3 regions of the Parasedimentitalea psychrophila genome follow, and region 3 is predicted to be linked to each of the others. Evidence: riboswitches for the same ligand, from Rfam matches in the RefSeq annotation. Region 3 holds a riboswitch; each other region holds the start of a gene.

Evidence for each region. A riboswitch is a leader RNA that binds a small molecule or an ion and turns the genes downstream of it on or off. The one in region 3 is predicted to bind cobalamin.
Region 1: it holds a riboswitch for cobalamin, as region 3 does, so the genes downstream of both, QPJ95_RS01305 (DUF1636 domain-containing protein) here and QPJ95_RS17555 (DUF1636 domain-containing protein) in region 3, are expected to answer to the same signal.
Region 2: it holds a riboswitch for cobalamin, as region 3 does, so the genes downstream of both, QPJ95_RS01375 (CbtB domain-containing protein) here and QPJ95_RS17555 (DUF1636 domain-containing protein) in region 3, are expected to answer to the same signal.

The regions. Positions count from the first base shown of each region.
Region 1 is NZ_CP127247.1:256,153-266,146, reverse strand. Features, by position in the region: gene cobN (cobaltochelatase subunit CobN) at 1-806, opposite strand, end outside; gene cobW (cobalamin biosynthesis protein CobW) at 956-1,990, opposite strand; gene QPJ95_RS01305 (DUF1636 domain-containing protein) at 1,995-2,369, opposite strand; cobalamin riboswitch at 2,467-2,693, opposite strand; gene cobO (cob(I)yrinic acid a,c-diamide adenosyltransferase) at 2,805-3,380, shown strand; gene glpD (glycerol-3-phosphate dehydrogenase) at 3,474-5,081, opposite strand; gene QPJ95_RS01290 (DeoR/GlpR family DNA-binding transcription regulator) at 5,074-5,859, opposite strand; gene QPJ95_RS01285 (DUF1513 domain-containing protein) at 5,994-7,073, opposite strand; gene QPJ95_RS01280 (imelysin family protein) at 7,075-8,085, opposite strand; gene QPJ95_RS01275 (di-heme oxidoreductase family protein) at 8,089-9,648, opposite strand; gene QPJ95_RS01270 (imelysin family protein) at 9,794-9,994, opposite strand, start outside.
Region 2 is NZ_CP127247.1:270,742-280,735, forward strand. Features, by position in the region: gene cobI (precorrin-2 C(20)-methyltransferase) at 1-355, shown strand, start outside; gene cobJ (precorrin-3B C(17)-methyltransferase) at 352-1,110, shown strand; gene QPJ95_RS01340 (cobalt-precorrin-6A reductase) at 1,107-1,841, opposite strand; gene cbiE (precorrin-6y C5,15-methyltransferase (decarboxylating) subunit CbiE) at 1,840-3,027, shown strand; gene QPJ95_RS01350 (cobalamin biosynthesis protein) at 3,024-3,404, shown strand; gene cobM (precorrin-4 C(11)-methyltransferase) at 3,401-4,186, shown strand; gene QPJ95_RS01360 (cobyrinate a,c-diamide synthase) at 4,186-5,496, shown strand; gene cobA (uroporphyrinogen-III C-methyltransferase) at 5,493-6,215, shown strand; gene QPJ95_RS01370 (DUF1636 family protein) at 6,212-6,559, shown strand; cobalamin riboswitch at 6,617-6,837, shown strand; gene QPJ95_RS01375 (CbtB domain-containing protein) at 6,869-7,039, shown strand; gene QPJ95_RS01380 (CbtA family protein) at 7,044-7,736, shown strand; gene QPJ95_RS01385 (hypothetical protein) at 7,805-8,305, shown strand; gene cobF (precorrin-6A synthase (deacetylating)) at 8,409-9,158, shown strand; gene QPJ95_RS01395 (methyl-accepting chemotaxis protein) at 9,291-9,994, shown strand, end outside.
Region 3 is NZ_CP127247.1:3,604,210-3,614,203, forward strand. Features, by position in the region: gene QPJ95_RS17545 (hypothetical protein) at 437-1,540, shown strand; gene QPJ95_RS17550 (IS30 family transposase) at 1,944-3,104, shown strand; cobalamin riboswitch at 3,304-3,523, shown strand; gene QPJ95_RS17555 (DUF1636 domain-containing protein) at 3,627-4,031, shown strand; gene QPJ95_RS17560 (ABC transporter ATP-binding protein) at 4,028-4,825, shown strand; gene QPJ95_RS17565 (ABC transporter substrate-binding protein) at 4,822-5,769, shown strand; gene QPJ95_RS17570 (FecCD family ABC transporter permease) at 5,829-6,821, shown strand; partial or broken gene QPJ95_RS17575 (IS110 family transposase) at 7,081-8,141, shown strand; gene QPJ95_RS17580 (LysR substrate-binding domain-containing protein) at 8,696-9,595, opposite strand; gene QPJ95_RS17585 (trimethylamine methyltransferase family protein) at 9,702-9,994, shown strand, end outside.

The sequences.
Region 1 (9,994 bases), 1.5 Mb from region 3:
CTGCTGATGGCGGAAAAGGCGGTGGCGTTGATCACCGCCGAGGGGGCCAGCTGTGGCAGGGTCTGGCGCAGCCAATGGGCGGTTTTGGGGGATTTCAGGCTGGCGGCAAAAATACCGTAGGCGGCAAAGCCCCGGGCGCGCAGTTCCGTTATCAGAGCGTCCACCGGGCCAGTGTCGGCGGCAGTGAGGTAAGAGCGGTAGAAGCTGACGAGAAACAGCGGTTTTCCATCCGCGTCGATGGAGGTGGCGGCGCCGGTGGTCGGATCGTAAAAGCCATGCTCGGGGGTGGTCTTGAGGCCGATGACTGGTCCGGCGTATAGGCCGGCCGCCAGAGACAGCTGTGCAAGTGCCGCCTGTGCCGCCACAGCGCCGCCTGCGTCACAAAGCGATTGCAACCGGCGCAGGGTCGAGACCGGCAGGGTGGAGAGCTCATCCAGACGCGGGTCTTCGCGGCCGTCGGCGGGCAGCACGGCCAGGGCGATGCCGTTGCGGCGGGCCAGATCCTGCAGGGTGGCAAGCCCATAGGACCAATAGCTTTCACCACCGATCAGTCGCACCAGAATGCCTTTGACGCCGATGAGGGTCTGTTCCGCGTAGGTGTCCACCGACAGCGGATGTTTCAGCGCCACCAGATTGGCCAGCCGCAGCGAGGGTAGTTTACCGTCGCCGCGGTGCCAGCCCGCCGCAAACGCGCCGAGGTCACTGTCAGAGAATGACAGTACCACCAGATCAGCCGGGGTCTGGCCCAGATCCTGTGGGGTCTCGCTCTCTTCGAGACCGTGGCTTTCGCGGAAGACGACGTGCATGAGATTTGGTTCTCTGTGGTAGTTAAATGTGGATCATTGCGCGGGAAGTTCTTGCCCGGCCGATAGGTCGGGCGCGCCTGACCTTCCCCCCGGGAAGGCGCTTTGCACCTCCCCAAGGTCAGGCGCGCCCTGTGCATTTGGCCGAAACATCAGGCCCCCAGTTCGGCGCGGATGGCGGCGGCGTCGATGTTATCATGTTCGGCAATGACAACCAGCTGGGTGCGACGGCTATCGCTGCCCCAGGGTCTGTCATATTGCGCCCGCAGACGCTCGCCCACAGCCTGTACCAGCATCCGCATTGGTTTCCCCTCAACCGCGACATAGCCTTTGACGCGCAGGATATTGCGAGTTTGGGCGAGTTTCACGATGGCATCTTGCAGTGCCTGCGGATCGGATACTTCGCCCATTTCGACCACTATGCTCTCAAAATCGTCATGTTCGTGATCGTGGTGGCCGTCGTGGTGTGAGGGGCGGGCCTCCAGATCATCCTCGGCCGCCGCATTGAGGCCCAAAACGATGCGCGGATCAATCACGCCTTCGCTCATCGGCAGCACCGGCAGGCTGCGCGGGTTGATGCTGGTGATCATTTTGCGGGCCTGCGCCACGCCTTCTTCGCCGGCCAGATCGGCCTTGGACAGCAGGATGATGTCGGCGCAGGCGATCTGATCCTCGAACACCTCGGACAGCGGAGTGTCGTGGTCGATGCTGTCATCGGCCTCGCGCTGGGCCTGCACCGCCTTCAGGTCGGGGGCAAACTGACCCTTGGCGACGGCTTCGGCATCAGCCAGGGTGATCACCCCGTCGACGGTAATGCGCGAGCGGATGGCGGGCCAGTCAAAGGCCTTGAGCAGCGGCTTGGGCAGCGCCAGACCGGAGGTCTCGATCAGGATGTGCTCGGGGGGCTCGGGCAGCGCCATCAGCGCCTCGATGGTGGGAATGAAATCATCCGCCACGGTGCAGCAGATGCAGCCATTGGCCAGCTCGATGATATTGTTTTCCGGGCAGTTTTCATCGGCGCAGGACTTCAGGATATCGCCATCGACCCCGGCGGTGCCAAATTCGTTGACCAGAATGCCCAGACGTTTGCCCTGCGGGTTCTGCATCAGGTGACGGATCAGCGTGGTCTTACCGGCGCCCAGAAATCCGGTGACGACTGTGACCGGGATCTTGTTGAGATCGCTCATTGAATTACTCCTGAATAGGGGTGTCGACCGGCGGAATGCGGGCGATGGATTGTTTGCGGAAAATGACCGGACGCTGGCGCCAGGGCACAAGGCCATCGTCGGTGGCGGCATAGGCGGCGGCACCGGCAAGGATGTCGTCAACATGTTCGTCGGGGTTCAGATCGCCGTAAACATAGGTCCAGCGGGCATCGCCGCCGCTGAGCACCATTGAGCAGCCTCGCTTACAAGCCGACAGGCATTCAACGCCGCGCAGCTGGACGCCTTCGGGCAACCCGGTTTCTTTCAGAGCCTCCAGCAGAATAGATCCTGGACGGGTGGCCTCGGGGTCCACGTCTGCGCGGCGGCAGGTGGTACAGACTGTAAGCATTACGTCACCCATAGGGGACCGTCTCCTTGGCTGTGACAAAAAGGGTAGGGCCAGAAGGGGGGCCCGTCGAGCAGGATCCCTCAACCGGTCGCGAAACACCCCGTTCGCCCGTTGAATTCATGTGTTGGCAGGTCTCCCGGCTTGCGGAGTCAAAAGGCAATTGCCTCTTTGCGGTGCTCTTGCCTTCCCGGCCATAGGCCAGTGGCATCAGAGACCTCTCCGGTCACGGTCGCGGGGGCGGCTGTGCTTGCACCTGATGATCCCGGATGGATCACTGGTCACATCACATTCCCTCTTCGCCTGTCAAATACAGGAACCAACAAAACCCCCTTGCGTCATCGCCCCGGTCCTTGTCAAGTCATTGGTGGAATCAGCAGGAGAAGTGCCGTGAGTGACACCCCGAAAAAAGAAGCCCCCATCGATGACGAGGCCCGTCATGCGGCCAAGATGGCCAAGAAAAAAGCCGCCCGTGACCGGATGATGGCCACCAAGGATGGTGAAAAAGGGCTGATCATCATTCACACCGGTCCGGGCAAGGGCAAGAGCAGCTCGGGCTTTGGCATGATCATGCGCTGCATTGCCCACAAGATGCCCTCGGCGGTGGTGCAGTTCATCAAGGGTGGCTGGCAGACCGGTGAGCGAACGCTGATTGAGGAGAACTTTGCCGATCTGTGCCAGTTCTATGCGATGGGCGAGGGGTTCACCTGGGAGACCCAGGACAAGGCGCGCGATATCGCGGCGGCCCAGGCGGGCTGGGAAAAGGCCAAGGAAATGATTCGCGACGAGCGCAATACCATGGTGTTGCTGGACGAGATCAACATCGCGCTGCGCTATGAGTATCTGGATCTCGGCGAAGTGGTGGAATTCTTACAGACGGAAAAGCCGCCGATGACCCATGTGATTTTGACTGGGCGCAACGCCAAGGAAGAGCTGATCGAGATTGCCGATCTGGTGACCGAGATGGGCCAGATCAAGCACCCGTTCCGGGCGGGCATCAAGGCGCAGAAGGGCGTGGAATTTTAAATCTGAGGGCAGCGCCTGACCTTGGGGAGGCGAGAAGCGCCTTCCCGGGGGAAAGGTCAGGCGCTGCCCGGCCTTTCGGCCGGGCATGGAGTCTTAGGCTGCAAGACTGGCCACCTGGTTGGTGATGTATTCGTCCACTGCCACAATTTGTTCTTCGCTGAGCCGCAGGCCCAGCTTGGTGCGGCGCCACAGGTAATCCTCGCCTGAACGAACCCATTCGCGGGCGATGGCCCAGTCCAACTCGCGCGCCGTAATTGTCGCCCCGAAATCCTGCCCCAGATCGGTCGCTGATTTGGCATCACCCAGCAGTTTCCAGGCCTCGGTGCCATAGGCGCGGATCAGGCGGCGGCTGGCGAAAGGGCTGAGGAAGGCATAGTCGCCTGCCAGTTTGCCCTGCAGTTTTGCAACATCCGCAACCGGGAAATCACCGCCAGGCAGCGGCACGCCTGCGGTCCATTTGGGTTTTGTACCGGGCAAGGCCTCGGCGATCTTGACCAATGCAGCCTCGGCCAGTTTGCGATAGGTGGTGATCTTGCCGCCAAACACGTTGAGCAGCGGCGCCGCGTCGCGGTCCAGGGACAGCACGTATTCGCGGGTTGCGGCGGTGGCTGAACTGGCGCCGTCATCATAGAGCGGCCGCACCCCGGAGTAGGTCCAGACGATTTGGTCGCGCGTTACCGGCTTGGCGAAATACTCAGAGGCAAACCTGACCAGATAGTCCTGTTCCGCCTCGGTGCATTCGGGGGCTGTATCGGCATCCGAGTGATCCGCATCGGTGGTGCCGATCAGGGTGAAATCTTCCTCGTAGGGAATGGCAAAGATGATCCGCCCGTCCGTGCCCTGAAAGAAATAGCAACGGTCATGATCATAGAGCCGCGGCACCACGATGTGACTGCCGCGCACCAGCCGCACAGTTTCTCGGCTTTGGATTTTCAACTGGTTCTTCAACAGCTCGGCCACCCAGGGGCCGCCGGCGTTGACCAGCATTTTGGCGCGGCGGGTATGGGTCTTGCCACTGTCGCGATCCTCCAGTGTGATCAGCCAGTGATCGGCAAGGCGCTGGGTGGCGATCACCTTGGTGCGGGGCAGGATGGTAGCACCGCGGGCCTGCGCGTCGCGGGCGTTCAGCATCACCAGACGGGCGTCCTCGACCCAGCAATCCGAGTATTCAAAGGCGGTTTTGAACTTGGTGTTCAGTGGCTTGCCTGCCGCATCCGTGGTCAGGTCCAACCTGCGGGTGCCGGGCAGGATGCCGCGTTTGCCCAGTGTGTCGTACATGAACAGGCCCAGACGGATCAGCCAGGCCGGGCGGCGACCCTTCATCCAGGGCATGATGCCGGACAGCAGTTTTGATGTGGGGGTGTCATTGTCAAACCGCATGTCTGCGTGGAATGGCAGCACAAAGCGCATCGGCCAGGAGATATGTGGCATCGCTTTCAGCAGGACTTCACGCTCGATCAGCGCTTCGCGGACCAGACGGAATTCGAAATACTCCAGATAGCGCAAGCCGCCGTGAAACAGCTTGGTCGCCGCCGAGGAGGTGGCTGAGGCCAGGTCGTTCATTTCCGCCAGGGTCACCGACAATCCGCGCCCCGCAGCGTCGCGGGCAATGCCGCAGCCGTTGATGCCGCCGCCGATGATGAAAAGATCGGTGATCGGGTGATCCATGAGCGGGCGGTCAGTGATCGGGTGGTTAGGCATTTTCGCTGCTTTCGTTTTGAGCCGCACTGAGAATGCGGGTGCCAGCCAGCGCTGCGGCTTCGGAGAATTGTCTGGGCACCGGCTGGTCGGTGATCACCACATCCAGATCGGCAACCGAGCAGATCCGCACCGGGGCAGAGAGCTGGAATTTGCTGCTGTCGCAGACCAGAACCTTGGTGCGGGCGTTTTTCAGAATGGCGCGCGCAACCGAGACTTCGCGGGCATCGTGATCCATCACCGCCCCATCGGCGTCCAGGGCCGAGGCGCCGATAATGGCAAAATCCACCTTGTAGCGCGAGATGAATTCCACCGCGTCTTCTCCGACAATGGCGCCGTCGCTCTGGCGCACGGTGCCGCCCACCAAAATCAGCTCTTTGGCCTGGCCGCCCATCATGGCGTTGATGATATTGATGTTGTTCGACAGGACTGTCAGCCCGCGATGGGTGGCCAATGCGCGGGCCACCTGTTCGGTCGAGGTGCCGATGTTCAGGGTGATCGAGCAGTTTTCCGGGATCAGATCTGCCGCCATTGCCGCCATGCCCAGCTTGCCTGCGGCATTGAGCTTGCGGCGGTCGGCATAGGCGCGGTTGGCCGCCGAGCTGATGCGGACGGCGCCGCCGTGCACCCGCGACAGCGCGTTGCGCGCGCTAAGGTCGCGCAGGTCGGCCCGCACGGTTTGCAGCGAGACATCAAAACGGCTGGCCAGGTCCTCGACCTCGACCCGGTCCTGATGGTCCAGAAGCTTCAGAATTTCAGATTGGCGAGTGTTAGCATCCATGGGGAATCCCTTCACCAAGGTACTAGCGGTCTTCTTTCGTTATGTCACGTTTCAATTGCGAAAGACTTTCGCAATTCTGTTTCTTATGCCGGTAGACCCGCCTGAGGTTCTCAATGCTACTAGCAAATGTGAACTCAGCTCAAGCGGATCAGGTGATTGTCCCAGCGCAGATCGGTTTGGGACAGCATCGTCATCGCTGTCTTGGTGAGCGCCACAAGCTGGCCAGTTCCGGTGCTGGCAATGAAGCCGTTGCCGTTGCTGGCGAGACCGCAGACATCGTCCAGATGATGTTCCTGCAGCAAGGCACCGGAGGCCACATCCATCAGCTGCACCACACCGCCACGCGGCGAGGTGACGGCGAGGGTCATGCCATCATTTGAGAATTGGATCGAGCCGCCATATCCGTTCAGGTTGCGCAGGCGTGGGTCGTCCTCGGCCAGCAGGCGCGGCGCGATGCCGGGGCGGTGCAGCCCGACGATTGGCATATCTGCCCCCGGCTCACCCTGCCATTGCATGGCAAAACCAGTGGTGCCGTCGTGCCGCATTGCCAGGTGGCGGATAGAGTTCTGGTGCAACTCGTCGGGCAACTGCATGTGGTGGTCAACAGTGCCGTCGAACCGCAGGTAGCTGAGGTTGGGCTGCATAGTGTCAAGGTTCAGCTTTTCGCGGCCCCGGTCGGGGTGGGTCTGGATGCCGCCATTGGCGATGACCAGGCCGGCTGCATCGCGCCGCAGCAGCAATTCATGCGGGCCAATGCCGCCCGAGGCAAAGCTGGTGAGGCGCTGGTAGCCGTCAGTGGCGTCCCAAACCCCGATCATGCCGCGGGCGGTGTGATATTCGTTTTCGCTGGTGTAAAGACGGCTGCCGTCCTGGCTAAAGCAGCCGTGGCCGTAAAAGTGATGCCCCGAGGGCGGTTCAAGGCGGGCCAGTCGCATGCCGGTGCGGCAGTCGATCACGTCGGCAAAGCGGCCGGGGCGGCGGGCAAAGCCGATCACCTCGGGGCGCTGGGGATGGGCGCTGGCGCCGTGGCCGCGATCGGGCAGCGGGCATTGAAAAAGCACTTCGCCCTGGGCTGACACTCCGGCCAGAATATAGGTTCCGCCGGGTTGTTTGGCGGCTGACAGATAGGCCGGGCAACCCAGATCCGCCCAACTGGCCTGCGGGGCCAGCCCGGTGGCCAGCAACCCGGCAAGAAAGTTACGGCGCGAGGTCACATCAGTCTCCGTCCAGCGAGTTAAAGCCGGGGTCAACGCCCAGTGAGGGGCCAAGGTCGGTCTCGGCCAGGCTGCGCAGGTCGTTGACCTGTTGTTGCAGGGCCTCAATGCGGAACCGGCTGCCGGGATCGGCGACACCAGCCAGGGTGGGATCGTCGAGCCGGGCGGTTGCGGTCAGGGTCTGGGAAAAAGCTGTTTGGAACCTTGCGGCCAGCTCCTGGTTGTCGCCAGATAAGGCCAGAGCGAGGGGTTGCAGTGCGCGCAGGGACAGCTCCACATGGTGCAGGCTGCGGCCTGAGCGGCGCGCCTCGGCCCGGTTGGGGCGGGGGCGGTCAAAACTGCCCAACGGGCGACCCAGGCGCATATCTGCGGTGATCTGAAAGCCGGTGTTCAGGGCTTTGAACAGTTCCTGCTTTATCTCGGTCCTGGTCTGATAGCGGTCACCGGGGCGGCGCATTTGTGCGGCGTAATTATCGTACCAGTCGGTCTGGATGGCGCGCGCGGTGCTGGCGATGTCGCCCGCGATAGCCCGTGTCAGGCGGCAGCGGGTTTCCGGGGTGCCACGGGTGCTTAGATTTGCGTCATAAAGCAGGAATTCCAACGCATATAACCCCCGCGCCGCGATCGAGTAGCTGGCGAACTCGGACGGCTGATCAATCGACGGTTCACCCTCGGCGATGATCTTGGCCAGTTCCTTGGGGATCTTGCCGCGACTGTCCGGCCAGAACGCCAGTGCAAAGGCGCGGTTGTCGGCCTCACTTGGGCCAAAGCGCAGGTGACTGACCGAGACCCAGGCATCAAAGGTGGCACCAAAAGCCTGGCGCAACTGCGGCGATTCAGCCCGGCAATCCGCCTGCGCGACCTGGGCCAGCTGACTGGCGGTGCTGGCAAGGCTCATCATGCCCGGCAGGATTTGCTGGTCCAGGATATCGTCAACCATATCTGCGCGGGCGGTGAGCGGCGACAGGATCAGGCTGAGGCTGAGGGTGAGGGCGGGGACAATGGCGCGCATGGGTTAGAGACTTTCCAGAAAACGAATAAGGGCAGCGCGGTCGTCGGGTGCCAGTTGCACCACGGTGTCGCGTGCCGGCTGCGCCTCGCCGCCATGCCAGAGCACCGCCTCAAGCAGGCTGCGGGCGCGGCCGTCGTGCAGATAGCCCGCCTGATCCGAGACCTGTTGGGTCAGGCCAACACCCCAGAGCGGCGGTGTGCGCCATTCGCGCCCGGTAGCGCGGGCCTCGGGGCGGTTGTCGGCCAGGCCATCGCCCATGTCATGCAGCAACAGATCCGAGTAGGGCCAGATCAGCTGAAAGCTTTGCTCGGGGCGGTCGCTCAGGCGGTGGGTGACGAATTTTGGTGTATGGCAGCTGCTGCAACCGGTGTCGTAAAACACCTGTTTGCCGCGCAGCACCTGCGGGTCGTCCAGATCGCGACGGGCGGGGACGCCCAGGTTGCGGCTGTAGAAGGTCACCAGATCCATGTTGGGCTGGTCGATCTCACTTCCGCGCACATCGCCGTCGCCGTGGGTCGCGTTGCGGCAGTCGGTTTGTGTCTCGGTGCATTCGCCCCAAGGTTCCGGGTAGAGCGGCGTGGATATGCCGATATCGCCGGAAAAGGCGGCTGCCGATTGCTGATGCACCGTGGGTTGGCCCGCCTTCAGGCCAAAGCGGCCCAGCATGACCTGATCATATTCGCTGGACCAGACCAGATTGGCCCGACCGGAGATGCCGTCACCATTGGTGTCATTTTCGTCCGCTTGGGCCAGAATGTCAGCCACCGGGATGGCCTCGATCAGGCCAAGGCCTATCATCGGAGGCGCCACCCGTGGCGACAGCATGGCATCGGCGTGCAATGGGCCGTATCCAAGGTTGAGCGCGCGGTAGCTGGGGGCGCGCAGAGTGGCACTTTCGCCACCGGACAGGGCGACATCAATATCGCGGTAGGTGACGGAGAACTGATATTCCGGGGCCAGACCCGGCGGCGAGAAATCCTGTAGCTGGGTGCCGTAATTGGGATCTGGCGCGGTGCCGATATAGTCGTGTATTGCGGCCATTTCCGCAGGTGCATCACCGGGAATGGACAGCCGCAGGAACATGGATATGGCGCTGTCATCGGCGCCCTGCGGGGTATGGCCGCGACCATCCTTGATGTGGCAGCGCTGGCAGGAGCGGGCGTTGTGCAGCGGGCCCAGCCCGTCCGACGCTCTGGTTGAGGCCGGGGCAAACACCCAGATCTTTTTGAACAATCCGTTGCCGAGCTTGAATTCAAGCTGCTGCTCGAAGCTGATATTGTCTGAGTGCTGGGAAAACGCCTCGTCATCCTTGCGCGCGCGGACTGTGGCGGCACCCGCCGGGTGATCCTCAAAGGCTTCGGCTGTGGTGAAGTCCGAGGTCGCCGCGGTGGCCGCAGTGATGCGGGCCTGTTCGGCTGCGGTCCGGGGCACCAGATTGAGATGAGGGTCTGCGAGGTTCAGCGTGGTCAGATCCAGCGCTGACAGAGGACTGGCCGCCGTAAATGCGACAGCCAGGACTATTTTATTCTGCGTTTTCCATAGTGGTCGCATTGAGGTGAGCATAGATTTTTGCACCGATCCGGTCGTGGAGTTCAAGCTGCGTTTTTAAGAAATTGGACTGCCGCGCTATGCGCGACAGTCCCTATTCATATAGCGCCAGGATGACATAACTACTGGCATCATTATACAGATCGCGGGAGTATGCTGTTTATTCAAAAACAGCCTTGGGGTTGTCCAGCGAATCCGAGCCTTCGATTGCAACGCCGTCCAGCTTCAGGGCCGAAACAACCCGTTCGATGGATTGGGTCTGGTCGATCAGACCGTTGACGCCACCCATGATCAGCGCTTCGCCTTCGGCATTGCCCTGCTCCAGCATCTGGTCATAGGAGAACCCATTGTCGCCAGCGGT
Region 2 (9,994 bases), 1.5 Mb from region 3:
AGGGCGCGCCGAGATGGAGATCATTCCCGGCATCACCGGCATGACCGGCTGCTGGACCGCCACCGGCCTGCCGATCACCTGGGGCGACGACGTGCTAACCGTGGCGATGGCCACCCTGCCCGAGGACGAGCTGGCTGCCCGCGCCGCCAATACCGATGCGCTGGTGGTGATGAAGATCGGCCGCAACCTGCCCAAACTGCGCCGCGCACTGGAAACAGCCGGCCGTCTCGATGACGCTTGGCTGGTGGAACGCGGCACCATGGCGGATCAGACCGTGCAGAAACTCACCGAGATCACCGGCAAAGTGCCCTATTTCTCCATTGTCATCCTACATGGACAGGGACGCCGCCCATGACCCTATCAAATACAGGTTGGATCGCAATCGCCGGCCTCGGCCCCGGTGACGAGAGCATGGTGACGGCGCAGGTGCAGGACATATTGGCCGAGGCAACTGATATCGTTGGCTATATCCCCTACGTCAAACGCATCCTCCCCCGCCCCGGCCTGACCCTGCACGCCACGGACAATCGGGTCGAGATTGAACGCGCCACCCACGCGCTGGAAATGGCCGCCTCGGGCCGCCGCGTAGTGGTGGTCTCCTCCGGTGATCCGGGCGTCTTTGCCATGGCCTCGGCTGTATTCGAGGCGCTGGAAGCAGGCAAACCCGAGTGGCTGGATCTGGATATCCAGGTGCTGCCCGGTATCACTGCCATGCTGGCCGCCTCAGCCCGTATCGGCGCACCAATGGGCCACGACTTTGCTGCCATCAACCTCAGCGACAACCTGAAACCCTGGAGCCTGATCGAAAAGCGCCTGCGTCTGGCGGGTGAAGCAGGCTTTGCCATGGGCTTTTACAACCCGCGCTCAAAATCGCGCCCACACCAGTTTGGCCGCGCTCTGGAGATCCTGCGCCAGGCCTGTGGCGGTGACACCCTGATCTCATTCGCCCGCGACGTCTCGAAACCCGGCGAGACCATCACCACCGTCACCCTGAACGAGGCCAGGCCCGAGATGGCCGACATGCGCACCGTGGTGATCGTTGGCAACAGTGACACCCGCCGGGTGGGCCGCTATGTCTACACCCCGCGCTTTGCCAAAGATGTAGACTAGCAATGATCCAGCCAGGCCATCACCTCATCGACGCAGCCCAGGATATGCCGCTCCGGCACCTGTGGCCGCTCGATCATCACCACCGGCAGGCCCAGTGCGCGCGCCGCGATCAGCTTGGCCTCGGCGCCGCTGCCTCCGGCGTTCTTGGAGATGATATGGCTGATGCCATGGTCCAACATCAACGCCCGATCGCTGGCGCCGTCAAACGGTCCTCGCGCCAGTACCACCGTGGTATCCGGCAAGGGCAGTGCCGCCTCGGGCGCATCCACCAGCCGCAGCAGGTAGTGATTGCCCGGCTTGGCGGCAAAGATATCCAGATTCTGCTTGCCAATCGCCAGAAACACCCGCGCGCCTTGCTCGGGCAAGGCGGCAACGGCGGCTGCCATATCCGCCACCATGATCCAGTTATCACCCTTGCCTGCCTGCCACGGCTGCCGCTCCAGCGCGCACAGCGCCACACCGGCCTCGGCGCAGGCGGCAACCGCATGGCGGCTCATCTGCGCCGCAAAAGGATGGGTGGCATCCACCACATGGCTGATGCCTTCATCCCGCAAATACGCCACCAATCCAGCCACACCGCCAAACCCGCCCAGCCGCATCCGCAACGGCTGCGGCACCGGGCGCGCGGTGCGGCCGGCATAGGAAAACACAGCGTCCCGCCCGGCCACCGCCAGCACACGGGCCAAGGCACTGGCTTCGGTGGTGCCTCCCAGCAAAAGGATACCTGTCATGTCTGACCCCTGGTTGTCGATTATTGGTCTGGGTGAAAATGGACTGGCTGGCCTGACAGATGCAAGCCGAACCGCACTGCACCGGGCGGAAATCATCTTTGGTGGTCCGCGCCATCTGGACCTGGTCAATGCCGCCGACAAGGGCCAGCCTTGGCCGCTGCCCTTTTCCATCGACCCGGTATTAGCAGCACGCGGTAAAAAAGTCGCCGTGCTCGCCTCGGGTGATCCGTTCTGGCATGGCGCCGGCGGTTCGCTGGCCAAGCACCTTCAGCCCGGCGAATGGACCTCCCACCCCGCGCCCTCGACCTTTGCGCTGGCGGCCAATCATCTGGCCTGGCGACTTGAGGACACCCTCTGCCTCGGGTTGCATGCCGCCCCCTTTGAACAACTGCTGCCGCTGCTGGCCTCCAACACCCAAGTGATCTGCACCCTGCGCCACGGCGACGCCCCGGCCGAGCTGGCAAACTGGCTGACCAAGCAGGGGTTTGGCGGCTCGCAACTGGCGGTGATGGAACGCCTGGGCGGCGCACATCAACGGGTGCGCAGTGCCCAGGCCGATGGATTTGATCTGGATGATATTCAGGCCCCGGTGGCGCTGGCCATTGCTGCCGTCGGCCACGGCGGTCTGCCGCGCGCCTCGGGCTTGGCCGACGAGATGTTCCACAGCGACGGTCAGATCACCAAACGGCCGATCCGTGCCCTGACCCTGTCGGCACTGGCGCCGCGCCCCGGCCAGTTGCTCTGGGATATCGGCGGCGGATCAGGCTCGGTCTCGGTGGAGTGGTGCCTTGCCGCCCCCGGCGCCCGGGCGCTGATATTTGAGCAGCGCACGCAGCGGAGCGCGAATATTAACCTGAATGCGGCAAAGTTTGGCCTCACACACCGGATCAGCCTGGTGGTCGGACAGGCCCCGGAAATACTGGAGGCGCAAGAGCTGCCCGACACCGTGTTCATCGGCGGCGGTGCCTCGCAGGCCCTGCTGGACCAGCTGTGGCAAATCCTGCCCGTCGGCACCCGCGTGGTGGCAAACGGCGTAACACTGGAAACCGAGACCCTGCTGATGAATGCCCATGCCCAACACGGCGGCGACCTGATGAAGGCCGAAATCGCCGAAGTCAGCCCGCTGGGTTCCATGCGCGGCTGGACCCGCGCCCGCCCCGTCATCCAATGGAGCGTCACCCGATGAGGATCGCCGGCCTCGGATTTCGCCAAAGCGCCAGCACAGATGACCTGCGTGCTGCTCTGGCCCTTACCGGCTGTCCACGCCCCGACGCGCTGGCCTCACTCACCGCCAAGGCGGCAGCGCCGCAAATGCAACAACTCGCCGCTGATTTGAACCTGCCGGTGATCGCCCTGTCCGAGGACGAGATCGCCGACACCCCGACCCTAACCAGCTCCCCCCGGATCCAAACCCGCTTTGGCACTGGATCACTGTGTGAGGCCGCCGCTCTGGTCGCCGCCCGCAACGGCCAGCCAAACACATCCGCGCGCCTGATCGCGCCCCGCGTTACAACAGACAATGGCCTTGCCACAGCGGCAATTGCCGAAAGGACGACCCCATGACCGTACATTTCATTGGCGCAGGCCCCGGTGCCGCCGACCTGATCACCCTGCGCGGCCGCGACCTGATTGCCGCCTGCCCGGTGTGCCTCTATGCCGGCTCGCTAGTGCCCGAGGCGCTGTTGCAGCACTGCCCCAACGGTGCGCGCATTATCAACACTGCCTCAATGTCACTGGATGAAATCATCACTGAGATCAAAGCAGCCGATGACGCCGGTCACGACATTGCCCGGCTGCATTCCGGCGATCTGTCGGTCTGGTCGGCGATGGGCGAACAGTTGCGCCGCCTTCGCGCACTGGATATCGCCTACGACGTCACCCCCGGCGTGCCCGCTTTTGCCGCAGCCGCAGCCGCACTGGGGGCTGAACTGACCCTGCCCGGCGTTGCCCAATCGCTGATCCTCACCCGCACATCCGGACGTGCATCATCGATGCCCGACGGCGAAACGCTGGAAAACTTTGCCAAAACCGGCGCCACCCTGGCCATTCACCTGTCGGTGCATGTGCTAGAGAAAGTTATCGCTGAGCTGACACCCCATTACGGTGCCGATTGCCCCGTTGCCATTGTCTGGCGCGCCACCTGGCCCGATCAGCGGGTGGTCAAGGCGACGCTGGAGACATTGGAAGACGCCACCGAAGGCGAACGTGGCCGCACCGCGCTGATCCTTGTTGGTCGTGCCATCGGCGCCGAGGAATTCGACGAAAGCTGCCTCTACGCGGGCGACTATGATCGCCGCTACCGCCCCGTCGGCACCGATCCGCGCTTTCCCGAAGGAACCGAATGATGATGCCCCCCGGCCTGATGATCTCGGCGCCCTCTTCGGGCACCGGAAAAACCACCGTGATGCTGGGCCTGCTGCGCGCCTTCGCCGAAGACGGCATGGTGGTGCAGCCTTACAAAAGCGGCCCCGATTATATCGACCCGGCCTTTCACCTCGCCGCTGCCAAACGGCCCTCGTTCAACCTGGACACCTGGGCGATGGCACCTGACCTGCTGGATGCCGTCGCTTCGCAAGCCACTGGTGCCGAGATCTGCATCGGCGAAGGCTCCATGGGGCTCTATGATGGCGTCGCCACCCGTGGCCAGACCGCCTTTGGCACCAGTGCCGAAACCGCCAAGCGCATGGGCTGGCCGGTTATTCTGGTGGTCGATGTCAGCGGTCAGGCGCAGAGCGCCGCCGCCACCGCGCTGGGGTTCAAGAACTACGACCTCGATGTGCCCTTTGCCGGCGTGATCCTCAACCGGGTCGCCAGCCCGCGTCACGAACGGCTCACCCGGCGGGGCATGGAAAAGGCCGGCATCAAGGTGCTTGGCTCGCTGCCCCGGCGCGGTGATCTGTCGCTGCCCGAACGCCACCTGGGCCTGATCCAGGCGGTGGAACACCCCGATCTTGAGGCGGCAATCGCCGGATATGCGACCTTCCTGCGCGAAAACGTCGATCTCGACGCCATCAAAGCCGCCGCCCGAGGCGGCCCGGCTCCGACGCCGAAACCGCTGCCAACACCGCCCGCCCAACGCATCGCCCTGGCCCGCGATGCGGCGTTCTCGTTCACCTATCCGCACCTGCTCACCGGCTGGCGCAATGCCGGCGCCGAGATCCTGCCGTTCTCGCCCCTGAACGATGAGGCGCCGGCGCAGGACGCCGATCTGGTCTGGCTGCCCGGAGGTTATCCGGAACTGCACGGTGGCACCCTGGCTGCCGCCACCACCTATCTGACCGGCCTGCGCAAACATGCCGCCACCAAACCGGTGCACGGCGAATGCGGCGGCTACATGGCTTTGGGCGAAGCGCTGATCGACAAGCAGGGCAACCGTCACCAAATGGCCGGACTGCTGGGGCTGGTGACCTCTTATGAGAAACGCAAGTTCCACCTTGGGTATCGCCGCGCCGTGCTGCAAAGCGCCATGCCTGGATTTACAGCCGGTGACGCCCTGCGAGGCCATGAGTTCCACTATACCACCATCCTGGATGAACCCGACGCGCCGCTGGCGCAGGTGTTTGACGCCGATGGCAACCCGGTGCCCGAAACCGGATCGGTCAAGGGCCATGTCACCGGCAGCTTCTTCCACCTGATCACCGGAGAACCCTCATGAGCGGCTTTGTCAGCTTTGTCTCCTCCGGCCCCGGCGACCCAGACCTGCTGACCGTCAAGGCCGTCAAACGGCTAGAGGCCGCCGATGCGGTGTTGTTTGACGATCTGTCCTCTGGCCCGATCCTTAACTGCGCCCGGGACGATGCCGATCTGGTCGGCGTCGGCAAACGGGCCGGCCGCCCCTCGCCCAAGCAGGACCACGTCAGCAAGCTGCTGGTGGACTACGCGCTGTCCGGCGCCAAAGTGGTGCGGCTCAAATCCGGCGACTCGGGTGTGTTTGGCCGCCTTGAGGAAGAAATCACCGCCCTGCGCGCTGCGGGTATCGGCTACGAGATCATCCCCGGCGTCACCGCCGCCTCGGCAGCCGCTGCCGCCGCTGGCATTCCGCTGACCCGCCGCCTGACCGCGCGGCGCTTGCAGTACATTACCGGCCATGATGTGACGGGTGAGCTGCCGGACGACTTGAACCTGACCGCGCTGGCCGACCCAAATGCCACCACCGTGGTCTATATGGGCAAACGCACCTTTGCGGCGCTGGCGGAACTGCTGATAACCCACGGGTTACCGCCTGAAACCCCGGCCATGTTGGCGATGGCAGTCTCTACCCCGGATCAACAACTGTCGCATCACACGGTTGGCGAACTGCCCAAGCTGCTGCGCGAGCTGAAAACCACCGCGCCGGTGCTGATCCTTTACGGCCCTCTGGCCGAACCGGAATGAACACGCCAACCCTCACCCTGTGCCGGACCTGCAAAGAGGCCGATCCAACCCTGCCAGATCAACTGGCCGAGGCCATCAGCGGCGCTGGGTTGGCGGCCACTTTGCAACAGGTGGACTGCATGTCCGGCTGCAAGCGGCCCCAGACCCTGTCAGTACGCCAGACCGGCAAGACGGCTTATCTGTTTGGCGAAATCTCCACCGATGACATCGGCGAGGTCCTGACCTTTCTGCGTCTTTACGCCGAGTCGCCTGACGGCAATTTCGCCGACGCGCGCCCCTTGGGCAATTTGCGGTTCAAGGCGATTGCCCGAATCCCGGCAAACATCGCAGCCACGCCGCAATAAGTCGCAAATCCGCCTCTGAACGGTCGGTTTCAAACTTGACCCAGCAAGGGGCAATAAGGCACATTGGCGCCATATGGTGTTCACATGGGCGCAAAGCGTCAGGACTGAAACGGGAATGAGGAACGGCGGACCCAATTGCGGCGTCGAGACCTCAACCGCCCCCGCGACTGTGAGTGGCGAGCGGCTTTCCAGACCACTGCCGGGCAGATGTCCGGTGGGAAGGGGAAAGTTGGCTGTGACCCACGAGTCAGGAGACCGGCCATATGGAACGCAATTGATGCCGTCGGGTGTGACGGCAAGGAGAACGACATGACGACTAAAACACTTAACACGACCGCCACTGGCCTTGGTTTTCTGCCGGCCGTTTTTGCCGTGGTTCTGGGTCTGGGCATCATGACCCTGACCGGCCACGTTCAGGCATCAGCCCTGCATGACGCCGCACATGATGTGCGTCACGCATCCGGCTTTCCCTGCCACTAAGGCAATGTTTAGCCGCATTTTAACCAGCGCGTTGTTCGCTGGTGCTGCAGCAGGGTTGATTGCCGCCCTGCTGCAGTTAGTGTTCGTGCAGCCTGTTCTGCTCCACGCCGAGCTTTATGAGTCCGGTGAGTTGGTGCATTTCGGGGCCGAATCCGTGTCTGCTCATCCAACCCTGCCCGGTTTCGATGCCATGCGCGATGGGCTCAGCATCGTCTTCACCATGTTGACCTATACCGGTTATGCGCTGGTGATGGTTGCGCTGATGTCCATTGCCGAAGAGCGAGGCGCTAAGATCAATGCCCGTGTTGGTATTATCTGGGGTCTGGCCGGTTTCATCACCTTCCACTTTGCTCCGGGTCTGACCCTGGCGCCCGAGGTTCCGGGTGTTGCCGCCGCAGACGTAGGCGATCGCCAGCTCTGGTGGACCGCAACCGTCGCGACGGCTGGCATTGCCATGTGGCTGATCGCCTTTGGTGGCAACAAGATCAGTTATGCGATTGCGGCGGTTCTGCTGCTGGCACCGCATCTGATCGGTGCGCCCGAACCCGACAGCTTCTCGGGTCCCGTGCCAACCGAGATCGGCGCTCTGTTTGCCGCCCGCGCCTTTGGCGTTGGCATGGCAGCCTGGGTTCTGGTCGGCACATTTGCCGGATATTTCTGGCAAGCCGAAGGTGAGCGCGCCGAGGCCTCTGCTTAATCAAACCTCCATGATCCTCCGCCGTGTATTGCCCGGCGGAGGATTTTCTTTGTTTTGAGGAAAAATAAATGTCCCGCCCACTCGCCCTATTTGCAATTGGTCTCCTTTTTGGAGGCGGCGCTGGTTTTGTGATTGCTGCCGGTAATGGCGTCACTTTCGAAGGTCACGACCACGCAGATCCATCTCAACATGCTGGCATGGAAATGCAGGCCGAGATGACCAGCCACGATCACGCAAATGCTGTGAACCTGCCCGCCGGGGCTGATGCCCCCGGTCTGGAAATCAAACTCACCAAAGACCCAATGGCCGGATGGAACCTGCAGGTTATGCCGCAGAATTTCCGCTTTGCCCCCGAGCATGCCTCGACCACCGATATCGACGGCGAAGGTCATGCGCATGTCTATATCAACGGCATCAAGCTGGGCCGCCTATACGGCAACTGGCTGCACATCGGTGAGCTGCCCAAAGGCGAGGTCGAGGTGAAAGTCTCGCTCAACGGCAACAGTCACAGTCCACTGACGGTGGATAATACCCCGGTGGATGCAGCGGTTACAATACAAGTCAAATAACGTGTTGGCCCGGCACCGCCGGGCCGCGCCTGACCTTCCCCCCGGGAAGGCGCTTTGCACCTCCCCAAGGTCAGGCGCGCCCTCTCGTTTCTGGAGACCAGCAATGATCGACCTGACACTGATTGGTATCGGCACCGGCAACCCGCAACATCTGACCTTGCAGGCGATTGACGCGCTGAATGCGGTTGATCTGATCCTGATCCCCAACAAGGGCGCCGGCAAAGATGATCTGGCCGGGCTGCGCCGTCAAATCTGCGATCAGGTGATCACCAACGAAAAGGTCAAAATCGCCGAGTTCGACCTGCCCGGCCGCGACCCCAAGACACCGGATTACCGCCAGCGTGTTGACGACTGGCACGACGCCATTGCCGTGGTTTGGAGTGAGACAATTGCGGCGCAGCTGCCCAGCGGTGGCAAGGTTGGATTTCTGGTCTGGGGCGACCCGTCGCTGTATGACAGCACCATGCGCATCGCCACTCGGCTGCAACGCCAGCAACAGGTCGCCCTGACGGTGATCCCCGGCGTCACCTCGATCCAGGCGCTGACCGCCTCGCACGCCATTCCCGTCAATGAAATCGGCGCTCCCTTTACCGTCACCACCGGCCGCCAGCTGCGCGACCACGGCTGGCCCGACAGTGCCGACACGCTGGTTGTCATGCTGGACGGCGACTGCTCGTTTCAAAGCATCGACGCCACCGGGGTGCAGATCTGGTGGTCGGCCTACGCAGGCATGCGTGAAGAGATCATGGTCTCTGGTCTGTTGAGCGAGGTTGCCGATCAGATCATAGCCACCCGCGCCCGCGCCCGCGCCGATCACGGCTGGATCATGGATATCTACCTGCTGCGGAAATAACCCGCCTCTGCCCACTGGCGCGCCGTAAATCATATCTCTATTTGGCATCTTTTACAGTAATCGAACATTATCCTTTACGTGAGAATGGACAGATCAAATCTGACGTCTCACCCGTAAAAGGAGCATCGCACGATGTCACTGCGATCCCAAATTCTATTGCTTGTTACCCTGCCGCTTATTGTTCTTGTTTTCATAGGAGGTCTGAAAGGGTCCGCCGACTTAGACCGGTACCGCAGTGCCCAAACGATACAGTCAGAAACACATGAGGCCCTTACGCTGATCAACCTTGTGCACTTCCTGCAAGTGGAACGGGGTCAATCAGCCGCTCTGATATCGTCGCAAGGGACTGTTTTCAAAAACGAACTGGTGAAAACCAGACTTGCGACCAAGGCGTCACTGGCCAAGACCCCAGCGTCAACAATTGGCTTGTTCCCTCAACTCACCAAAATGAACGAGATGCGGAAATCTGTTGACGCGCTCACCATCAACACGCCGCAGATGGCAGCTTATTATTCTGGTGTTATCAACCAGATTCTGACCCAGGTTGGCGGCCAGCTGGTTCTGCAGGACAATCCAGAAATTGTGCAAATTGGATCTGGTTTGATTGCATTGAGCACCGCCAAGGAAGCCGCAGGCGTGCAGCGCGCTGCGGGTGCCACAGGTTTTGGACTTGGCCGGTTTGAGCTGCCCACCTATCAAAAATTTGCCGAAAAAGGCGCCACCGAGGCGCAGCTGCTGCGCCTTGCGAGCCTGACACTGGGCGAGTATTTTGCCGATCTGGATTTTGCCAAAGGCCTGCGTCAAAGCCGCCTGCAAGACATCCGCTCAGCAGTGCT
Region 3 (9,994 bases):
GGTTGCAGTGGGTCTCTGTGCGTTGATGTGGGCATCTGACAAAGAATGGGCACCGAAACCGCGCCTGATTATCCCTCGATAAGTAGTTTACTTATTCACGAGTTGGCAACTTTCGGTCCTTAGGGGGCAGTTGGACGATTTCTCGGCGCCCTGAGGGGCAAGGACCTATTACTGCAAAAAACCATTTATTCATGCAGCCATGCTGGCTTTTTCCTGCATGGCCCCAACGGTTGGGCTGGGATTTACGGCGGCCGATGATGCAAGTCACACCATGTCGATTGGCAGTAACTGCGGTTTTCATGGTTATGTCGATAGTGGTTTTGAACAGGCTTTTTCGGAAATGTCCGACACTGGCCTCGGGCTATCGGCCTTCGCTGGGGGAGGTTACCTATTTGGGGGCGGTTTAATTACCGGGAGCCCAATAACGGTAAGCAATTTGGCCAATTGCCTTGGGACGGCCGAAAGCAATATTTCAGGACTGACGCAGGATGGCGTTGATGGTACATTTGCAAGTGAAACCTATATAGGGTTTTCGTTCAGTCTGGCCACAGCCACCAGCCATCTCAGCGTCGGCACCCACACATTTGACACGACTGGATATAGTTTTATCGCCGGGAATACCACGGTAGAAGAGACTAAGAAGACCATCGCGCGCTTTATGTATGGCCGTGCCAACCAGTTGATTGCCAATCAGCCAGATTTGACGGGCTTTCTGAGTGGCACCGTCATCGGCGCCCTGGATGCGCATGTGACGCGGGGCTTTGGCAATTTCAATCTGGCGACAGGTGCCGACTACCCCGTCTGGTTCCAGCTCAAAGGGGCCTGGTCAAAGGATGGCAACACCAACAGCAGCGCTGCCTTTGGCGTCCTCGGCAGCCATCGCAACATTAGCGAGACAGTCCTGCTTGGTGCCATGCTGCAGTTTGACCATCTGTCACAGGATGACGGTGTTTTGACGGCAGAGGGCAATGGCTGGCTCGCGGGGCCTTATGTTGTGGCCAAGATGGCAGATCAGCCGCTCTTCCTGGAGGCCCGTTTGCTTTATGGTCAATCCTCCAACACGGTGTCTCCCTTTGGCACCTATGCGGATAATTTTGACACCACACGCCTGCTGACTCAGATAAAAGTGACCGGGAGCTATGAGCAGGGTCGCACTCGTCTTAGCCCCTATCTGAATGCGGCTTATGCGGCGGATGAACAGGAAGCCTACCAGGATAGCTTGGGCAATCTTGTACCGCTGCAAAAGATTGAACTGATGCAGATCGCTGTTGGTCTGGATGTGGCCCAGCCAGTACTGTTGAAAAGCGGTGATTTGGAGCTACGCGCCGGGATCTCAGGCATCTGGTCGAACACCGGTGGCACCGAGGTCGCAGGGACTGTCCTGCCGGGCTATGCCGGTTGGCGGTCCAAGGTAAACCTTGGCCTGAATTATGTGAGCAACAACAGCGGAACCTTTACCGTGTCGACCTTTCTGGATGGTCTGGGGGCAGAGGGTTATGAGAGTTCTGGCCTCAATCTGGGCTATAGTCTCGCGTTCTAGACGCGGCAGCACCATCCGCTCTCTGCCGCCTTCACACCCCGCGTCCAAACCCGGATTGTGACAGGTCGCAGAGAGCGAAAGACGTTCTAGTATAACGCGGCCCCACTGAGGACACTGGGGCCGCGTTTGTTGTTTCGAAGGTGTCACATAAATCGAACCGAATGCAGCCTCTACCGACCAACAGATGGACACGAGCCTGCCTATCGCGCGTTCCGGCCTCGCAAGTCCACCTTCCGCAACCGAAGGATCACTGTCCGCTTCGACGCATCCGAGAGAATGTGCAAAACGCACTGCCTGCGTATAACTGCCGTTGGCGCTGACTGCGGCGAATGCCCGCAATCCGCGGCGGTTTCAACGGGTCGACGCAACACTTTAGTCTTTAGCCAAAGATGGAGTGTAAGCCATGAAGTATCGTCGCCGAGTATTTTTCACGGATAAGCAGAAGTCAGAAATCTGGGATCGATGGCAGCGCGGAGAGTCGATGAGTTCGATTGGACGTGGTTTTGATCGCGCATCATCATCGATTTATCCCCTCCTTGCGCGCACAGGCGGCATCCGTCCACCGGACCGCATGAGGTCGCGCCTCGCTCTGACCCTGATCGACCGAGAAGAGATATCCAGAGGCCTGCGTGCGAAGGTGTCGTTGCGTTCAATAGCCCGAACCCTGAAACGACCAGCGTCCACAATCAGCCGCGAAGTTGGGCGCAATGGCGGCGTTCAAAACTACCGTGCAACAGCTTCAGATGCAGCGGCGTGGGACCGTGCCCACCGCCTAAAGCCCTGCAAGTTGGAAGGCAATATCTATCTCTACCGCGCGATATCGGCCAAGCTGACGCGTAAATGGTCCCCGCAACAAATCGCAGGCTGGCTGATGCGCGAACATCCCAATGAGGAGGGTAAACGGGTCTCCCATGAGACGATCTACCGAAGCCTATTTATCCAGGCACGCAATGTACTTAAGAAAGAATTGCTGTCGCACTTGCGGGCGACGCGATCCATTCGTCGCTCTCGCCACGCCACCATGAAGCGCAGCGGCCTTTGCCAAATCAAGGACACTATATCGATCCGACAAAGGCCGGCGGATGTGGAAGACCGTGCCGTTCCAGGACACTGGGAAGGCGATTTGATCGCCGGTTCTGGCAACAGCTTCATTGCCACGTTGGTCGAGCGACATACGCGTTATGTGATGCTGGCCAAGGTTGGCAGCAAAGACAGTCACAGCGTTGTTCAGGCGCTGATCAAGCAAGCTCACAAACTACCAAAAGAACTCTACCGTTCACTGACATGGGATCGTGGAAGCGAGATGGCGGGGCACAAAAATTTTACCTTGGCGACTGATATCGACGTCTATTTCTGTGATCCACGATCACCGTGGCAACGCGGCACGAACGAAAATACCAACCGTTTGCTGCGACAGTACTTCCCAAGGGGCACAGATTTGTCGATACATAGTCAAGCAAAGCTGAGTGCCGTCGCAAGACAGCTCAATGAACGACCTCGAAAAACGCTAGGATATGAGACACCAGCCGAGCGTTTCAATGCATGTGTTGCATCGACCCGTTGAAACCGCCGCTGGAACCGACCATTAGACGCGATCGCCACCAACGGCAGCAATGCGCAGTAAGTGACCGTTGCAAAGTCGAAGCGTCATGCGTCACGAGAGTACATGAACGGCCCTTAACTGCCGTTGGAACTTGGCGCAGTGAATTCACACTTTCAGCTCAAAGAGACGAGCAGAGCTCTTGACGTTTTGAATTTTTTGCCGGACATGTCGCATTGATGGTTTCCGGAAGACGAATGTGATTCCGGAATGAAATGGGAATACGGTGAGGAATAGCCAACAGGCGCCGAATCCGTAACTGCCCCCGCAACTGTAAGTGGCGAGCAAACCCGGTGAACACCACTGAACGCACAAGCGTTTGGGAAGGTTCGGGCAAGCGATAACCCACGAGTCAGGAGACCTGCCATCAATGATGCAACTTTAACCCGGGCGGGGTGTCCGGACAGGAGGCCATGATGGCTTTACGGATTAATCCGTTCGGAAATACATGTCTGAATTATACCCCGCGCTTTCGCGGAGGGCGACATGGGATCACCAACACACAAAATTACAATATGCACCTCATGCAAACATAAGGGCACCCAATGCAGGCCCGGCTATGAATTGATTGCGCAGTTGCAAGCGGCCATTTCTGCCGCGGGAGATGCCGTCTCCGAAGAGTTCGGGGTGTCAGGCGTTGCCTATATGGCGGGCTGTGAGCGGCCCTGTACGGTTGCCTATCATGGGACCCGTAAAGCGACGTTTCTGTTCGGCGACATTGCCCCTGACGAGGACATCGACGACTTGGTCGTCTTTGCCCGCCAGTATGCGGAGCAGGGAGATGGCTGGTACTCATCAGTTGATCGCCCGGGAAAACTGCGCAATTGCACACTCGCCCGTGTTCCAGCGGCAATCATTGCGTTGGAATACAGCGCAGTGCGTCTGTCATGAATGCCGCTGATCTCATCGCTGAAAACCTCAGTTGGGGTCCACGCAAAAATCAACCGCTCCTGCTGCATCCCACCAGTTTTGAGGTAAACGCTGGGCAGGTTTTGGGGGTGGTTGGCCCCAATGGCGCAGGAAAATCTACCCTATTGCGGATGATTTATCGCTACCACACCCCCTCATCGGGACACATCCATGTTGATGGGCAGGATATATGGGCCATGCCACCGCGTGCCGCAGCTCGCAAGGTTGCCGCCGTATTGCAGGAGCAGCCAACGTCCTTTGGTTTGACCGTGCGGGAAGTCGTGGCATTGGGCCGCACACCGCATCGATTGGGATATTCGACACTTGGCGCGCAAGACGCAGAGATCGTGGATGAGGCGCTTTCACGACTCGACCTGCAAAGCCTTTCTTTCCGTGATTTGTTGACCTTATCGGGCGGCGAGCGGCAAAGGGTAATGGTGGCGCGAGCCCTGGCGCAACAGCCGCAAGTTCTGGTGTTGGATGAACCAACAAACCATCTTGATATCCGCCATCAGCTAGAGGTCCTGGCACTGATCCGGGAACTCGACCTGACCATTGTTGTCTCGCTACACGACTTGAATATGGCATCGCAGATCTGTGACCGAATTTTGCTTTTGGAGAATGGTCACACCATGGGTTTCGGCCTTCCTGAAACGGTGCTGACAGAGGCAAAGGTTTCAGATGCGTTTCGTATTGATGCCCGCCGCGAATACCTGCGCCCAAGTAATACACAACATCTTTCATTCCACCTACCTGATCAACGGGGCACCCTATGAAACTTACATATACAACACTCGCGTCCGCGATGATGGCAACACTTCTGGCCACCAGTGCGCTTGCTGAGATCACAGTGCAAAGCTGTAACCGTGAGGTTACTTTTGATACGCCTCCACAGGCCGCAATCTCTAATGACGTGAATCTGACCGAGATGATGCTGGTGCTGGGCCTTGCGGATCGGATGGTCGGCTATACGGGTATTTCGGGCTGGAAAACCCTGGATGAAACCATGACCGCAGGCGTTGAAGAGCTACCTGAACTATCATCCAAATATCCAAGCAAAGAAGTGTTGATCGGTGCCGACGCTGACTTCTATTTTGCGGGTTGGAGTTACGGCATGAAGGTTGGTGGCGAAGTCACGCCAGAGACCCTCGCGCCCTTTGGAATTGATGTTTATGAGCTGACGGAAAGCTGCATTCACATTGGTGAGAAAGAGGCCGTCAGCATGAATGACATGTATAATGACATCTTGAATTTGGGTCTGATATTTGACGTCAGCGAGACTGCCGAAGCGCTTGTTTCCGGATACCGAGAAGACCTTGCCCAGTTCTCTGCTGGTCTGACGCCTTTGGCGCAAGCACCCCGTGTGTTTGTTTATGACAGTGGTGAAGATGTGCCTTTTACGGCAGGGCGTTATGCGATGCCAACTGCCCTAATTGAAGCCGCAGGCGGCATCAACGTCATGAATGATTTGGAAAAAAGTTGGTCAACCATCGGCTGGGAAGCAGTGGTCGAACGCAACCCCGAAGTCATTGTCATCGTAAACTACGGCGATGTAACTGCCGAAGAAAAACGCGCATTCATGATGTCGAACCCAGCCTTTGCAAACATTGATGCCGTCAAAAACGACCGCTTTGTAACTCTGGAATATGTAGAGGCAACCCCAGGTCCGCGCAACATTACTGCTGTAAAGACACTTTCAGCCGCATTCCGGACTGAGTGATGACTGTGGAGAGGGCAAGACAGCCACAGAAAACATATTGGACGGGCTTTCGCTGCGCCATGGGCGGCGGGCTGATTGTACTTGTCCTCTCCATCTCAATTGCCGTCAGCGTTGGCGCAATTTCAATTCCCATATCTACGGTCTGGGGGGTTCTTCTGAACAAAATTATCCCCGGAAGCATTCCCCAAGATTGGTCCGCCGGGCGCGAAGCAATTGTCTGGGATATTCGGTTTCCTCGTGCTGTGTTGGCATGTCTTGTTGGCGCTGGCCTGGCAATGGTTGGGGCCAGCTTGCAAGCCGTCACACGGAACCCTCTGGCGGATCCTCATTTGCTTGGAATCTCAGCGGGTGGAGCGTTTGGGGCGATCCTTGCGCTTTTGCACACGGGCATGTTCCTAGGCCTTCTGACTGTGCCTTTGCTGGCGTTCATTGGGGCGTTGGGGGCGACGGTTTTGGTTCTTGCTGTATCTCAATTTGCCTCTGCCACCAGTGCTGACAGACTTATTCTTGCCGGTGTTGCAGTGTCATTTATCATTATGTCACTGGCAAATGTTTTGATTTTTTTAGGTGATCCGCGCGCAACACATACGGTTGTGTTCTGGATGCTTGGGGGACTGGGGCTCGCTCAATGGGGACAGCTCGTTTATCCGCTGGTGGTTTTGTGTTTGTGTGGCACATATCTTTGGCTGAATTCGGCCAATTTGAATGCAATGACCATCGGTGATGAAACAGCATCAACCCTTGGCATATCAGTTAGCCGCTTTCGGTTAATGATCTTTATGACCGGCGCGCTGATCACCGGCGTGATGGTCGCCTTTTCCGGGATCATTGGCTTTGTAGGCCTAATGATCCCTCACATTGTGCGGCTGATGGTCGGAGGAGATTATGCGCGTGTCTTGCCGACAGCCGGTCTATTTGGCGCGATATATCTACTTTGGTCGGACATCATTGCACGCACGATCATGGCACCTGATGATTTGCCCATCGGCATTGTCACCGGCCTGATTGGCGGTGTTTTTTTCGTCTGGCTTCTTCGACGCAGGACGCACTAGATTTGTTATTTCCATGGGGACAATCAACGATGGAATTGAATAACTCTCGTGACTTTGGATAGCACACTTACTGTGCATAGCCGCCGTTGGAGCGGGTCGCAGCGTGGGCCCGCTGTCCGCCCTTCGTGTCGGATGCTGCACCGCGCACCAAGGTCTTAAAGGGGCGAAAAGCAGATGGGTTGGATGGCTCCTGCTCCAACCGGCGTCGCTTGGCGCCATTATGCAGGTGTCGAAATCTGCGAATGAGGGGAGCCACCCAATGCAAGTTACAACAGTTGGCCTCGACCTGGCCAAGAACATCTTTCATGTGCACGGTATCACTGATGCAGGTGAAGTCGCATTCAATCGCCCGTTGCGCCGTGCGCAGGTGCTGGCATTTTTTAAGCGCCTTGATCCTTGTTTGGTCGGGATTGAAGCCTGCGGTACCAGCCATCACTGGGCGCGCGAGCTGAGCCAGGTGGGACATGAAGTACGGCTTATCCCGCCGATGTATGTCAAACCTTATGTGAAGCGCGGCAAGTCTGACGCGATTGATGCGGAGGCTATTTGCGAAGCAGTCACGCGGCCCACGATGCGGTTTGTTGAAATCAAATCGGTTGACCAACAAGCGCTTCTGTCCTTGCACCGGGCACGAAGTCTGATTGTTCGACAACGCACCCAATTGATCAATGCGCTTCGCAGTCTGTTGGCCGAGTTTGGTATCTACATTGCCCGTGGCCTCGCACGGGTGATCAGCTTTGCGCAAAGTGTGGTCGAAGGCGTTGAACTGGAACTTCCCACTATTGCGCAGGACGTGTTCCGCAATCTGTGCCAGCGGCTTGGAGCCCTTCATGAGCAGGTGAAATGGTATGAGACACGTCTGAGATTGGAGGCGAAGCGAGACGCGCGCGTGAGGCTCTTGCAAACAATACCTGGCGTCGGCACTGTCACGGCATCTGCGATCGCTGCTAGCATTGGCGATGGCCATCAGTTCAGGAATGGTCGAGAGTTTGCTGCGTGGATAGGATTGACGCCTGCCAACAAATCGAGTGGTGGGAAAGAGCGATTAGGCCGGATCACCATCCCTCTCGGGACATCGCATGGCGATGCCCTGCCGGGCAGCGGATGGGTGATCAATATCTGCGCCAGCTCCTTGTCGTAGGAATGACATCGCTTGTGCGACAGACTCGATCCCACCCGGAAAGGGCGAGTAAATGGCTAACAGCCCTTTTGGAACGCAAACCAGCACGCTTAGCAACTGTGGCAATGGCGAATAAAACGGCACGGATCGTCTGGGCAGTTTTGACAAAGAATGAGCCGTACACGCCGAGAACAATCTGAAAAGACCTAAACAACACGAGATAGCAAGACCTGCGAAGTGATGGTGCAAAAGTCAGCCGCAACAACCAAGACACCCCGTCGAATGTCCCGGGCGTTATTGCCCGCAAAGCAGAAAGGGACTTGGTTCGCGGAACCCATCCACTGCCCGGCAGGGCATTGCGCAGCAATGTCCCGAAAGGGAGGGCCAGCGGTCAAAACCGCGCAAACAGGCCGGACACAAGACTGCTTCTGACAAATGCGCGGATCACCGCAAAAATGTCTTGCTATGCAGGAGCCATCCACACAGGACCTTCGCTGCGGTCAGCTCCAACGGCGGCTATGCGCAGATTGCGACCTTTGCAAAGTCGGGATCACTCTATACTCAGGCAAGGCGCGAACGGCCCTCAGCCATCGTCGTTCACTTATGTGGTGCCATGCAGCATGAAAAGCGGCCGTCCAGCTCACAAATGCGTAAAATCGGCCGAACGGGGAAAAGCAGCTGTGCTCGGCCTGCGCTAAGCCCTTATAAATCAGATCGAAACAGCAAATGGGGAGTAAGGCGAGCCTGACATCAATTAGCCAGAGACAGCCTGCGCTTTGTTAATCAACCAATCCCCAAGGATGCGGCCCGCGCGCCAGTTCAGCGACTTAGAATTGATCTGCAAATAGTACACGGAATACAGACTTAGGTTTTCCACCAGCGCCGGAACCAGACGGCCATCAGCAAGGTAGGTCTCAATTAACGGGCGGCGGCCAAGCATAATTCCATCTGCTTGGCAGGTCGCATCCAATGCGATGTTCAAACCATCCACTGTCAATCCCGAGGGGACGGTAACACCCGCACTGCAATAAGCCTTGGCCCAGCGATGCCAATCATTGCTATACCCCAACGTATGGATCAATCTTTGCCCGCATATCGCATCGGGGCCAGCAAACGGCCCATGGCGTTCGAGGTAATCCGGGGCGCACACGGGGAAAATTTCGGCGTTCAGCAATTGGCGCATGTTGCCTAACGGTTCAGTGTCCGGTGGAAGCCTCAGGATCTCCAGCTCGCAACGTTGTGTCAGAAACTGGTCAGGCAGAAGGTCGATTGTTCGAATATGGACATCGATTTCCGGGTGCGCCCGTTGAAACTCCCGCAGCCTTGGAGCCAGCCAAATTGTTGCAACGCTGGGGGTGCAGCGCACGGATACAACATTTTTTTCCACCTCGGGAAAAATCTGACCCGTCACCGTATCCAACCTGTCCAGCACCTCGCGCACCACCAAAAAATAGGCCTTTCCGTGTTCACTTAGCGTCAGAGACCGGTTGTGCCGGATAAACAGGGCTGCGCCTAAAGAAGTTTCGAGTTTTCGGATTTGCTGGCTAACCGCCGCTTGCGTCAGATTAAGTTCTTCTGCTGCAAGGGAAAAACTTAGCTTACGGGATGCGGCATCAAAAGCGCGCAGGTAATTCAGCCGGGGGCGCTTAGACATGAACAGGCCTCGCATAAGGTTTTCTAATGCGACCCTGCATGAAACCCAGTTTGACCGCAAGGCTTTCCAACCTCAGGTTTAACACTAGCAAACAAAGTTGGACGCCATGCAGCATTTTTCGTTTCTCGAAGACCACGAAGTCAAACGCATTCACGACGCTTCGCTGGAGATTCTCGCACAGACTGGATTGTTGGTTCGCAACAAAAAGGCCCGCGACCGTTTTGCCGAACATGGCGCAAATGTAGACGAGCCAAACGAAATGGTGCGGATCCCGCCAGAGGTGGTCGAGCGCTATCTGGCGTTGGTGCCACCAACTATCACTCTACGCGGCCGAGATCCGAAATACGACGTGACCTTTCCGCGTAAGCTGCCGGTTGTTGCGACGGCCAGTTCAGCGCC